One region of the Caloramator sp. genome, then DNA from elsewhere that is predicted to be linked to it. Evidence: predicted binding sites of a transcription regulator. Region 1 holds the regulator's gene; the other holds the start of a gene.

The links. Region 1 encodes Rex, which represses fermentation and respiration genes when NADH is low (regulators of the CRP and FNR family bind a similar motif). Its sites were predicted from a motif close to ATTGTTAANNNNTTAACAAT; they were not measured.
Region 2: a site for Rex is predicted at 1,349-1,368, ahead of adhE (bifunctional acetaldehyde-CoA/alcohol dehydrogenase). Genes of this name have one in related genera too.

Annotation. Positions count from the first base shown of each region.
Region 1 covers NZ_JAIHAO010000010.1:77,270-82,440, reverse strand. Annotated here, with positions in the region: gene JG776_RS05405 (ABC-F family ATP-binding cassette domain-containing protein) at 1-1,273, opposite strand, end outside; gene JG776_RS05400 (redox-sensing transcriptional repressor Rex) at 1,422-2,066, shown strand; gene JG776_RS05395 (ATP-binding protein) at 2,072-4,312, opposite strand; gene tsaD (tRNA (adenosine(37)-N6)-threonylcarbamoyltransferase complex transferase subunit TsaD) at 4,671-5,171, opposite strand, start outside.
Region 2 covers NZ_JAIHAO010000016.1:18,418-23,588, forward strand. Annotated here, with positions in the region: cyclic di-AMP (ydaO/yuaA leader) riboswitch at 1-39, shown strand, start outside; gene eam (glutamate 2,3-aminomutase) at 40-1,263, shown strand; gene adhE (bifunctional acetaldehyde-CoA/alcohol dehydrogenase) at 1,512-4,097, shown strand; gene treR (trehalose operon repressor) at 4,206-4,922, opposite strand; gene treC (alpha,alpha-phosphotrehalase) at 4,957-5,171, opposite strand, start outside.

The DNA of each region.
Region 1 (5,171 bases):
CTCTGACTGTTTTTTGTGGGAATTCATCCCAAACCTCATCTAATATTGTTTTTTCAGGATTTAAGTCCCTTTGTTCCTGGTCATAATATCCAATCTCTACATTTCTGCCAAGCCTTATATATCCACTATCAGGCTGTACTTCACCCTTTATTATTTTTAAAAGTGTGCTTTTTCCACGTCCATTTTCTCCTATAAGTGCAACCTTTTCACCTTTTCTAATCATTAAATTAATATTATTAAAAAGAACCTTCTCTCCATAGGATTTAGACAGTTCTTCAATCTGGAGAACGTCATTACCGCTTTTTATTCTTGTATCAAAACTTATCTTTACATTTTCTTCATAGGTTATTGGTCTATCTCCTAAAGTTTCCTCCAATTTTAACAACATCTTCTCTTTACTCTCTGCTTGTTTTATACTTTTTTCTCGATTGAAGGACCTAAACCTTTCTATCATCTCTTCAAGCCTTTTTATTTCCTTCTGTTTTAATTCGTATTCCTTTACCCTCTGCTCTATTCTATTTTTTCTTTCTTTAATGAAATAAGAATAATTTCCTCCATATTCTTCTACTTTACCATTTAAAACTTCAACCGTTTTATTGGTTATTACATCAAGGAAATATCTATCGTGGGAAATAATAAGCACAGTTCCCTTATACTCCTTAAGGAAATTTTCAAGGAAGGCTATTCCTTCTAAATCAAGATGGTTGGTTGGTTCATCTAATAAAAGAACATCAGGGCTTTTTAAAAGCAATTTTGCAAGAGCTACTCTTGTTTTTTGTCCTCCTGATAGATAACAAATTTTTTTGTTTATTTCCTCCTCAAGAAGTCCAAGTCCAATAAGTACACCCTTTGCATAGCTTTCACAGCTATATCCATTTCTATTTTCAAATTCCACCTGAAGCCTTCCATATTCCTTTAGAAGCCTTTCGTGGTCAGAATTTGGATCTGAAAGCTCCCCTTCAATCTGCCTCATTCTTTCTTCTATCTCTTTTATATCTGAAAATACCTTCATAACCTCTTCAAAGGCAGTAAGATTTTCATCTATGTCTAAGTTTTGCGAAAGATACCCAAGAGTCTTTCCCTTTTGTAGAATTATTTCCCCCTCATCCTGCTTTATGCTACCTGTTATTATTTTAAAAAGAGTAGTTTTACCTGCACCATTTCTTCCAACAAATCCGATTTTATCGCCTTCATTTATTATTAAGTTTACACCATCTAAAACTACATCTACTCCATAAGACTTTTTTATATTGTTAACATAAAGAATTGCCATTTTTTCACCTCAACTTAAAATAGCTTAACAGATTAATTTTAATATTAACCCATCTTTAAGGCAATACTTTTTAGGTAATTGACATTAATTCTTGCATATTATAACATATATGATAGGGGAAAATTATAAGGATGGGAAGTGAAGCTATATGGCAAAGGAAACTAAAATTTCGATGGCAGTTATCAGAAGATTGCCAAAATATCATAGGTATTTAGGTGAACTTTTAAGAAAAGATATAGATAGGATATCTTCAAAGGAACTTTCAGAAAGAATAGGGTTTACAGCTTCTCAAATAAGGCAGGATTTAAACTGTTTTGGTGACTTTGGGCAACAGGGATATGGTTATAACGTTAAGGATTTATATGACCAAATAGGAAAAATACTTGGACTTGATAAGAATTATAAAACAATAATTGTTGGTGCAGGTAATATAGGGCAAGCTGTTGCAAACTATGCAAAGTTTGAAAGGTTAGGATTCCATCTACAGGCTATTTTTGATAAAAATCCAAAGCTTATTGGAATTAAAATAAGGGATATTGAAGTTAAGGATGTAGATTGTTTAGATACATACCTTAAGGAAAATCCAATAGATATAGGTATTATATGTGTTCCAAAGGAGCACGCACAAATGGTTGCAGACATAATGATTAAAAATGGAATTAAAGGTATATGGAACTTTGCTCCAACGGATTTAAATGCACCAGATGATGTTATAGTAGAAAATGTACATCTAAGTGAAAGTTTAATGATATTGAGCTACAGATTAAACGAATCTGAATTATTTAAAGAATAAGTGGGCTATTTGCCCACTTTATTTTTGCATATTCTTTGGATTGTATCTTTAAGCTCTTCAATTGAAAAGGGCTTCTGTATTATATCATCTATATATTTCTTATCAGAATCATTTAGATTACCAAGCCATCCTGTCATTAGAACTACTGGTATATCCTTCTTCTGCTTTATTTTTTCAGAAAGCTCAGCACCTGTGCAATTTGGCATAGCAAGATCACACATTACTGCATCAAAATCATATTTTTCTATAAGTTCAAGGGCTTCCCTATCATCAACTACATAAACCGAGTCGTGTCCAAGACTCTTTAGCATCTCTGATACTGCCACTGCAACTGGCTCTTGATCATCTATAACTAATATTTTATAAATTTGCTTTTCTTCACAACTTTCATTAAGATGTTCTCTGCTTAATCCTGCACCCTTTGCAGGCAGTTTGATCTCAAATTCAGTTCCTTCATTAACTTGGCTTGATACATCTATATGTCCATTCATTTCCTCAATTATTGAGTAAACAATAGAAAGCCCAAGTCCATTTCCTCTTTCATTTTTTGTTGTAAAGAAGGGCTCAAATATCTTCTCTTTAACTTCCTCAGTCATACCAACTCCAGTGTCCTTTATTTTTACCACTATATTTCCCTTCTTATTAAATGACTCTATACTCAAGAATCCGCCATTTGGCATAGCATCTATGGCATTAGAGATTATATTAACAAATACTTCTCTAAGCTCAGTAGCTGTGCCTTCAACAAATCCCTTTGCCTTTAAATCTAATTTTACATCAATACTCTTCTTACTTATTTGAGATTCATAGGTCCATTTTGGTTTTGTAATTTCAACAGATTGAATAATAATCCTGTTTATATCACAAAGTTCCTTTTCCTTATGCTTTTGCTTTGAAAATTCCTGTATTCTTTTTACTATTTTTGCTCCATCCTTTGCGCTTTCCTCAATAAGTTCTATATATCTATTAAGTATAGGGTCGTCTATGTTATTTTTTAAAATTTGTATATATCCCAATATTGGAGTTAATATATTGTTAAATTCGTGGGCTATACCACCGGTTAACTCTCCTAATGCCTGCATCTTTCTTGATTGAATTAAACTGTCCTGTATCTTTTTATACCTTCTATATTCCACAAGCATTTTGCCTATCGTTTGACATACCATATATAAAAACTCAGAACTATCTTCAAAGGAGAAATACTTGTCTTGACTTGAAAGCCACATACATCCTAATATATCATCATCAAACTTTATCGGAATTGTTATACAAGACAATATATTGTTCTTTTGCATAACATCCTTTATTGGCCCTGATATATCTTTAGTATGATATACTAAACAGTTTAATTTTGAAAAAGTTACCTTTGGATTATAAGTTCCACCTTCAATATGCTGTTTATATGTATTTACTATATCATCATTAATATTATAAGATATTACATAGTCAGAATTAAAATCCTTTGGCAAATCATTGTTTTCAAATAGTACAACAAAACCTCTATTTGCTGAAATAGAACTACATATTATGTTTAATGCTGTCTCAAGTATCTCACCTTCATCCTTTTTATAGGACAATTCTCCAGATAATTTGCTTATAAATTTATATACTTTATTTTCTCTTATTACCTTTTCTCTCTTCTTTAAAAATTCCTGTACAATTCCTAATGTTTCTTCCTTTGTGAAAAACCCTTCATCATTTATATGAACATATACCTCATCGTTGTTCTTATATATAAAATTAGGATTTAAATGTGTTATTGCAAAAAGAGCATCAACACCAAATTTGTCTATATTATAGCAGCTTATAGCTGAAACTGGATATTTTTCAAATATATCGTTTAATTCCTTTTCATAGTTATATAAAAACTCCTCATCATAATCGCTATGACAAAAGGCTTCTCTATCGGAAATTATGGCTATTCCGTCATATCCATCCATAACTGCATCCTTTGCCATATCCTTGATGTTTTGATATGCTGAATTTACATTATTATTTTCAAAGAAAATCTGAGAAGATTGAACTATTAATTTATTACTCGCAATAAGTTCAATCATATCCATATTTGCCTGCCTTAAATAAAAATCAAGGCTTGTTAGAACATCTCTATCGACAAAATAATAACACTTTCTATTATTTCTAATTCCCCACGATATAAACGCCGCAATCACATCATAAGCATAATCATCGTCGGTGTTAATTAGGGTATACCTAACACCTCTTTGGAAGTATTTATCAAAATTCATTCGACTTCCCCCTAATTCAACACAAAAATTATAGATATTTTTCTAAATGACTAATTATATAATATAACATATTTTGCTAAAATGAAAGCTTTTTTTGTACTTTTTTGACTTTTTTCTATTATTTTCTCTTTATTTCTTCTTTTACTTATTCATTTCCTTTTTATGTAATTGCAATAATACAATAAAAAATAAAGATAATCTAAAATTAATTATCTTTATTTTTTTCAAAAAATTAAGTTATATCCACATTGTCCACAATATTATCCACAGGTTTTGCAGGCTGTTTTGTGGAGCTTTTGCAGATTTATCCACTTTATCCACACTTAATATGTTAACATATCCAAAATATCCACAAATTCTACAATCTTTGTCCTATTTTTAATGAAGGATATGCATTGAGCCCTAAATTCGACACAAGCCCTGCATTATAATTATAATATCCTGCACTTGCTATCATTGCAGCATTATCTGTACATAAACTAATCGGTGGATAGTAAAAATTAATTCCTTCTTTTTTACATTCTTTTGCTAATGTATCTCTTAACTTAGAATTTGCTGCAACACCACCTGCAAGACAAATTGTTTTCATATTATATTTTTTTGCCGCAATTATTGCCTTTTCAGTCAATATCTCAACAACAGACCTTTGAAAACTTGCTGCAATATCCTCCCTTTTAATTTCTTTTCCCGTCATCTGCATTTTATTTAAGTAGTTTAAAACTGCAGATTTGAGTCCACTAAAGGAAAAATCAAAACTTTCATCTTCAAGGTATGCCTTTGGAAAATCTACTGCATATTCATCTCCCTCTTTTGCTAAGGCATCAATTAGAGGTCCTCCTGGATAACCTAGTCCTAAAGC
Region 2 (5,171 bases), on a different contig from region 1:
ACCCATAAGCTAACCTCGGAAGCTGAAAGGAGGATTTTTATGCAAAATTCAAAATCAAACATGCATACTAACTTTAATAATCTCAAATCTACAATTGATGATTATTTAAAAATTAAAGACACTATTAAAACAGCCCTTGAAGACAAAAAAGTTGTGGAACAACAAAAGCAAAAAATTTTAAAAATATTTGGTGCAACTGAAGAGGACTGGAATGACTATAAATGGCAACTCAGAAATAGGATTACTTCTTCTGAGATTTTAAAACATGTTATACCTTTAACTGACCAAGAAGCACAACAAATCGATGAAGTTGCTAAAAAGTACAGATTTGCTATTTCTCCTTACTATCTATCATTAATTAATCCTAACGATCCAAACTGCCCAATTAAGCTTCAATCAATTCCTAAGTTTGAAGAATTAGATGAATTTGGTGAACTTGATCCTATGGGTGAAGAGTTTACTACACCTGTTAACTCAGTTACACAAAGATATCCCGATAGAATGATAATAAATGTTACAAATATATGTGGAATGTTTTGTAGGTTTTGTCAAAGAAGACGTTTGATTGGAGAAACTGATAAACATACTTGTAAAGATGATATTAAAAATGCAATTGAATATGTAAAGCAAAATCCTCAAATTAGAGATATACTAATAACTGGTGGAGATTCACTTATGCTTTCAGATAGTGAATTGGAATGGATTTTAAAATCTCTACGTGAAATACCACATGTAGAAATAATTAGGCTTGGTAGTAGAGCTCCTGTTACTCTACCTCAAAGAATAACTCCACAGCTTGTTGATATGATTAAAAAATATCATCCAGTATATCTCAATACTCATTTTAATCATCCTAGAGAAATATCTGAAGAATCAAAAAGAGCTTGTGAATTGTTAGTAAATGCCGGTATTCCGTTAGGAAATCAAATGGTTCTTCTTAATAACATAAATAACGATAAATACGTTGTTCGAAAACTAAACCAATCACTATTAAAAATCAGAGTTAGGCCATATTATATTTTCCATCCTAAAAAAGTCAAAGGTACAAAACATTTTTGGGTTAATTTCCAAGAGGGATTGGAAATTATGGAAAGTTTACGTGGAAGAACATCAGGTATGGCTATACCAACTTATATAGTAAATGCTCCTAAAGGCGGAGGTAAAACCCCACTTTTACCTAATTATTTGTTGTATTTTGGAAAAGATAAAGTTGTATTTAGAAACTGGAAAAATGATGTATTTGAAATTGAAAATGACTTATAATATATTAAAAAATTAGATAGGATTTTTCCTATCTAATTTTTTTTATAAAACTATTGCAAAAATAAAAATTATAAACTATAATATGATTGTGAAATATATGACAATCTTTTTGTAATACGTGCACTTTTTAGTGCTCTTAATATTTGATTTAGTTTGTTAATATTTTAACTTTCAAGTATTAAGTACCCTTTTAACTATACTTCGACATTTCTTATGATGTTATTATTTTAACAAGTGAGGTGTTTTTTATGGCGGTAACAAACAGAGAGGAACTACTTCAAAAAATCTCTGAAATAAGAGAAGCTCAAAAGAAATTTGCAACCTATACACAAGAACAGGTTGACGAGATTTTCAGACAAGCAGCAATGGCTGCAAACAATGCAAGAATATATCTTGCAAAGATGGCTGTTGAAGAAACAGGAATGGGTATAGTAGAAGACAAGGTTATAAAGAACCACTTCGCATCAGAATACATCTACAACAAATACAAAGATGAAAAGACTTGTGGCGTTATTGAAAAGGATGAAACTATGGGACTTACAAAGATAGCAGAACCAATAGGAGTTATTGCTGCTATAGTTCCAACAACAAACCCAACATCAACAGCAATATTCAAGGCACTACTTGCTTTAAAGACAAGAAACGGTATAATATTCTCTCCTCACCCACGTGCTAAAAAATCAACTATAGAAGCTGCACGAATAATACTTGACGCTGCTGTTAAGGCTGGTGCTCCAAAGAATATTATAGGATGGATTGATGAACCATCTGTTGAACTTTCACAGCTTGTTATGGCAGAATCTGACTTAATTCTTGCAACTGGTGGCCCTGGAATGGTAAAGGCTGCATATTCTTCAGGAAAGCCTGCAATAGGGGTTGGTGCTGGTAATACACCTGCTATAATTGATGAGTATGCACATATTAAAATGGCGGTAAACTCAATACTTCTTTCAAAGAGCTTTGACAATGGTGTTATCTGTGCATCAGAACAATCTGTAATAGTACTTGATGAAGTATATGATGAAGTAAAAAATGAATTTATTGAAAGAGGAGCATATATCTTAAAGGGAGATGAGGTTGACAAGGTTAGAAAGATTCTTCTTGTTAACGGCTCAATAAACCCAAATATAGTTGGACAAAGCCCACAAAAGATAGGTGAAATGGCTGGTGTTAAGGTACCAGACAATGCAAGAATAATAATTGCTGAAGTTGATTCAGTTGAAATTGATGAACCATTCTCCTATGAAAAGTTATCTCCAGTTCTTGCAATGTATAGAGCTCATTCCTTTGATGAGGCACTTGATAAGGCAGTAACACTTGTTAAGCACGGCGGATTTGGTCATACTTCAGTTCTATACACAGATACAATAAAGTGCAAGGATAGAGTTGAAAAGTTCAGTATGGCAATGAAGACAGGAAGAACAATAATAAATATGCCTTCTTCACAAGGTGCAATTGGAGATATTTATAACTTCAGACTTGCTCCATCTCTAACTTTAGGCTGCGGTTCTTGGGGTGGAAACTCTGTTTCTGAAAATGTAGGAGTTAAGCATCTTCTAAACATTAAGAACGTAGCTGAGAGGAGAGAAAATATGCTTTGGTTTAGAGTACCAGAAAAGATATACTTCAAATATGGTTGTCTTCCTGTAGCACTACAAGAGCTAAAGGATATGGGCAAGAAAAGAGCATTCATAGTAACTGATAAGGTACTGTTTGATTTAGGATATGCTGAGAAGGTTACTAACGTGTTAGATAGTATAGGAATTGAAACAAGCGTATTCTTTGAAGTTGAACCAGATCCAACACTTGCTTGTGCTAAAAAGGGTGCTGATTTAATGAGAGCATTTAACCCAGACGTTATAATAGCACTTGGTGGTGGTTCACCAATGGATGCTGCAAAGATTATGTGGGTAATGTATGAACATCCAGAGGTTAGATTTGAAGATCTTGCAATGAGATTTATGGATATAAGAAAGAGAGTTTACAGATTCCCAGAACTTGGACAAAAGGCTATGATGGTGGCAATTCCAACATCAGCTGGTACAGGTTCAGAAGTTACTCCTTTTGCAGTTATAACTGATGAAAAGACTGGAATTAAGTATCCTCTTGCTGATTATGAATTAACTCCTGATATGGCAATTGTTGATACTGAACTTATGATGAATATGCCAAAGGGATTAACAGCAGCTTCAGGTATAGATGCTCTAACTCACGCAATAGAGGCTTATGTTTCAGTTCTTGCATCAGAATATACAAATGGACTTGCACTTGAGGCAATAAGATTGATATTTAAGTATCTACCTCTTGCATATAGTGAAGGCCCAACTAACCAAAAGGCAAGAGAAAAGATGGCACACGCTTCAACTATGGCTGGTATGGCATTTGCAAATGCTTTCCTTGGTGTATGCCACTCAATGGCACATAAACTTGGTGCAATGCATCATATACCACACGGTATAGCAAATGCTCTACTAATAAATGAAGTAATCAGATTTAATGCAGTAGATAATCCAAGAAAGCAGGCTGCATTCCCACAATATAAGTATCCAAACGCTAAGTGGAGATATGCAAGAATTGCAGATTACCTTGGACTTGGTGGAAAGACTGAAGAAGAAAAGGTAGAACTTCTAATTAAGGCTATAGATGAGCTTAAGGAAAAGCTAAATATACCAAAATCAATAAAGGAAGCTGGAGTTTCAGAAAAGAAATTCTATGCAACACTTGATGAAATGGCTGAACAAGCATTTGATGATCAATGTACAGGTGCAAACCCAAGATATCCATTAATTAGCGAAATTAAGGAAATGTATATAAATGCTTTTGAAGGCAGATAATAAGTAAATTCCATATAGTTTTCATTAGTTTACCCCTATCCTAATAGTTTATCCCCTTGCATTATTGATATATAATAAAGAGCTAACAGTTTTTATTCTGTTAGCTCTTTATTTATGCCTTCTTGCAAAATCAACAAATTTAAATTTATCTGGTCTATGCCTCGACTCTGTATACTGAAATAGAGTCATATCTTCTAAGTAAACATAGTTTTTTACGACAACAACAACGTCATATCCTTCTAAATCCAAATACTTTTTATCCTCATCGGTTGCATTTTTTACAACTATCTCCTTCTTTGCAAAGGATATTTTTAATCCCAACACCTCTTCAATGTATTGATATATTGAATTTTGGCATATTTCCTTTGTAAATCCATCAGCTACCCTTTTTAAAATGAAATCCTTATCAAGTATTATTCGTTTACCCTTTATTTTTCTTGCCCTAACTATCCTCCAAACCTCATCTTTTTCACTAATTTGAAGCTGTTTTTGAAGATATTTATCAGGCCTTATAACTTCAAGCTCCTCAACTATTGTTTGTACAGAACCACCCATTTTACTTGCAAGTTCTTTAAAACTTATAAGACCCGATATCTGAAAATCAAACTTATTTAAATCAAGAACAAAGGAACCCTTACCCTTAATCTTTTGTATATATCCATTCTGTTCAAGATGCAGTAGGGCCTTTCTTACAGTATCCCTTGATACATCGTACATCTGCATTAGTTCGTTTTCTGAAGGAAGTTTAGCATTAGGTTCATATTCTACCTTTTCTATTTTTTCCACAATGTCATTATATATTATTAGATATTTACTATTTTCCATTCTCATCACCAATGATATTGTAACACGCCTTACATTACTTTACAATATAGTAAACTACAGATTCATAGGGTCTCAAAGTTAAATTATACAAGTCTACTCCACTGTCTTTATAATTTGATAATAATATTTCTACTCTACCTTTAATGTCTATTTCTCCTTCTAAGTTAACCTTAGTAGGCTCTCCATAGAAGTTATTTACAGCTATGATTAGCTCATCTTTATACCTTCTTGCATAAGCAAATACTCTTT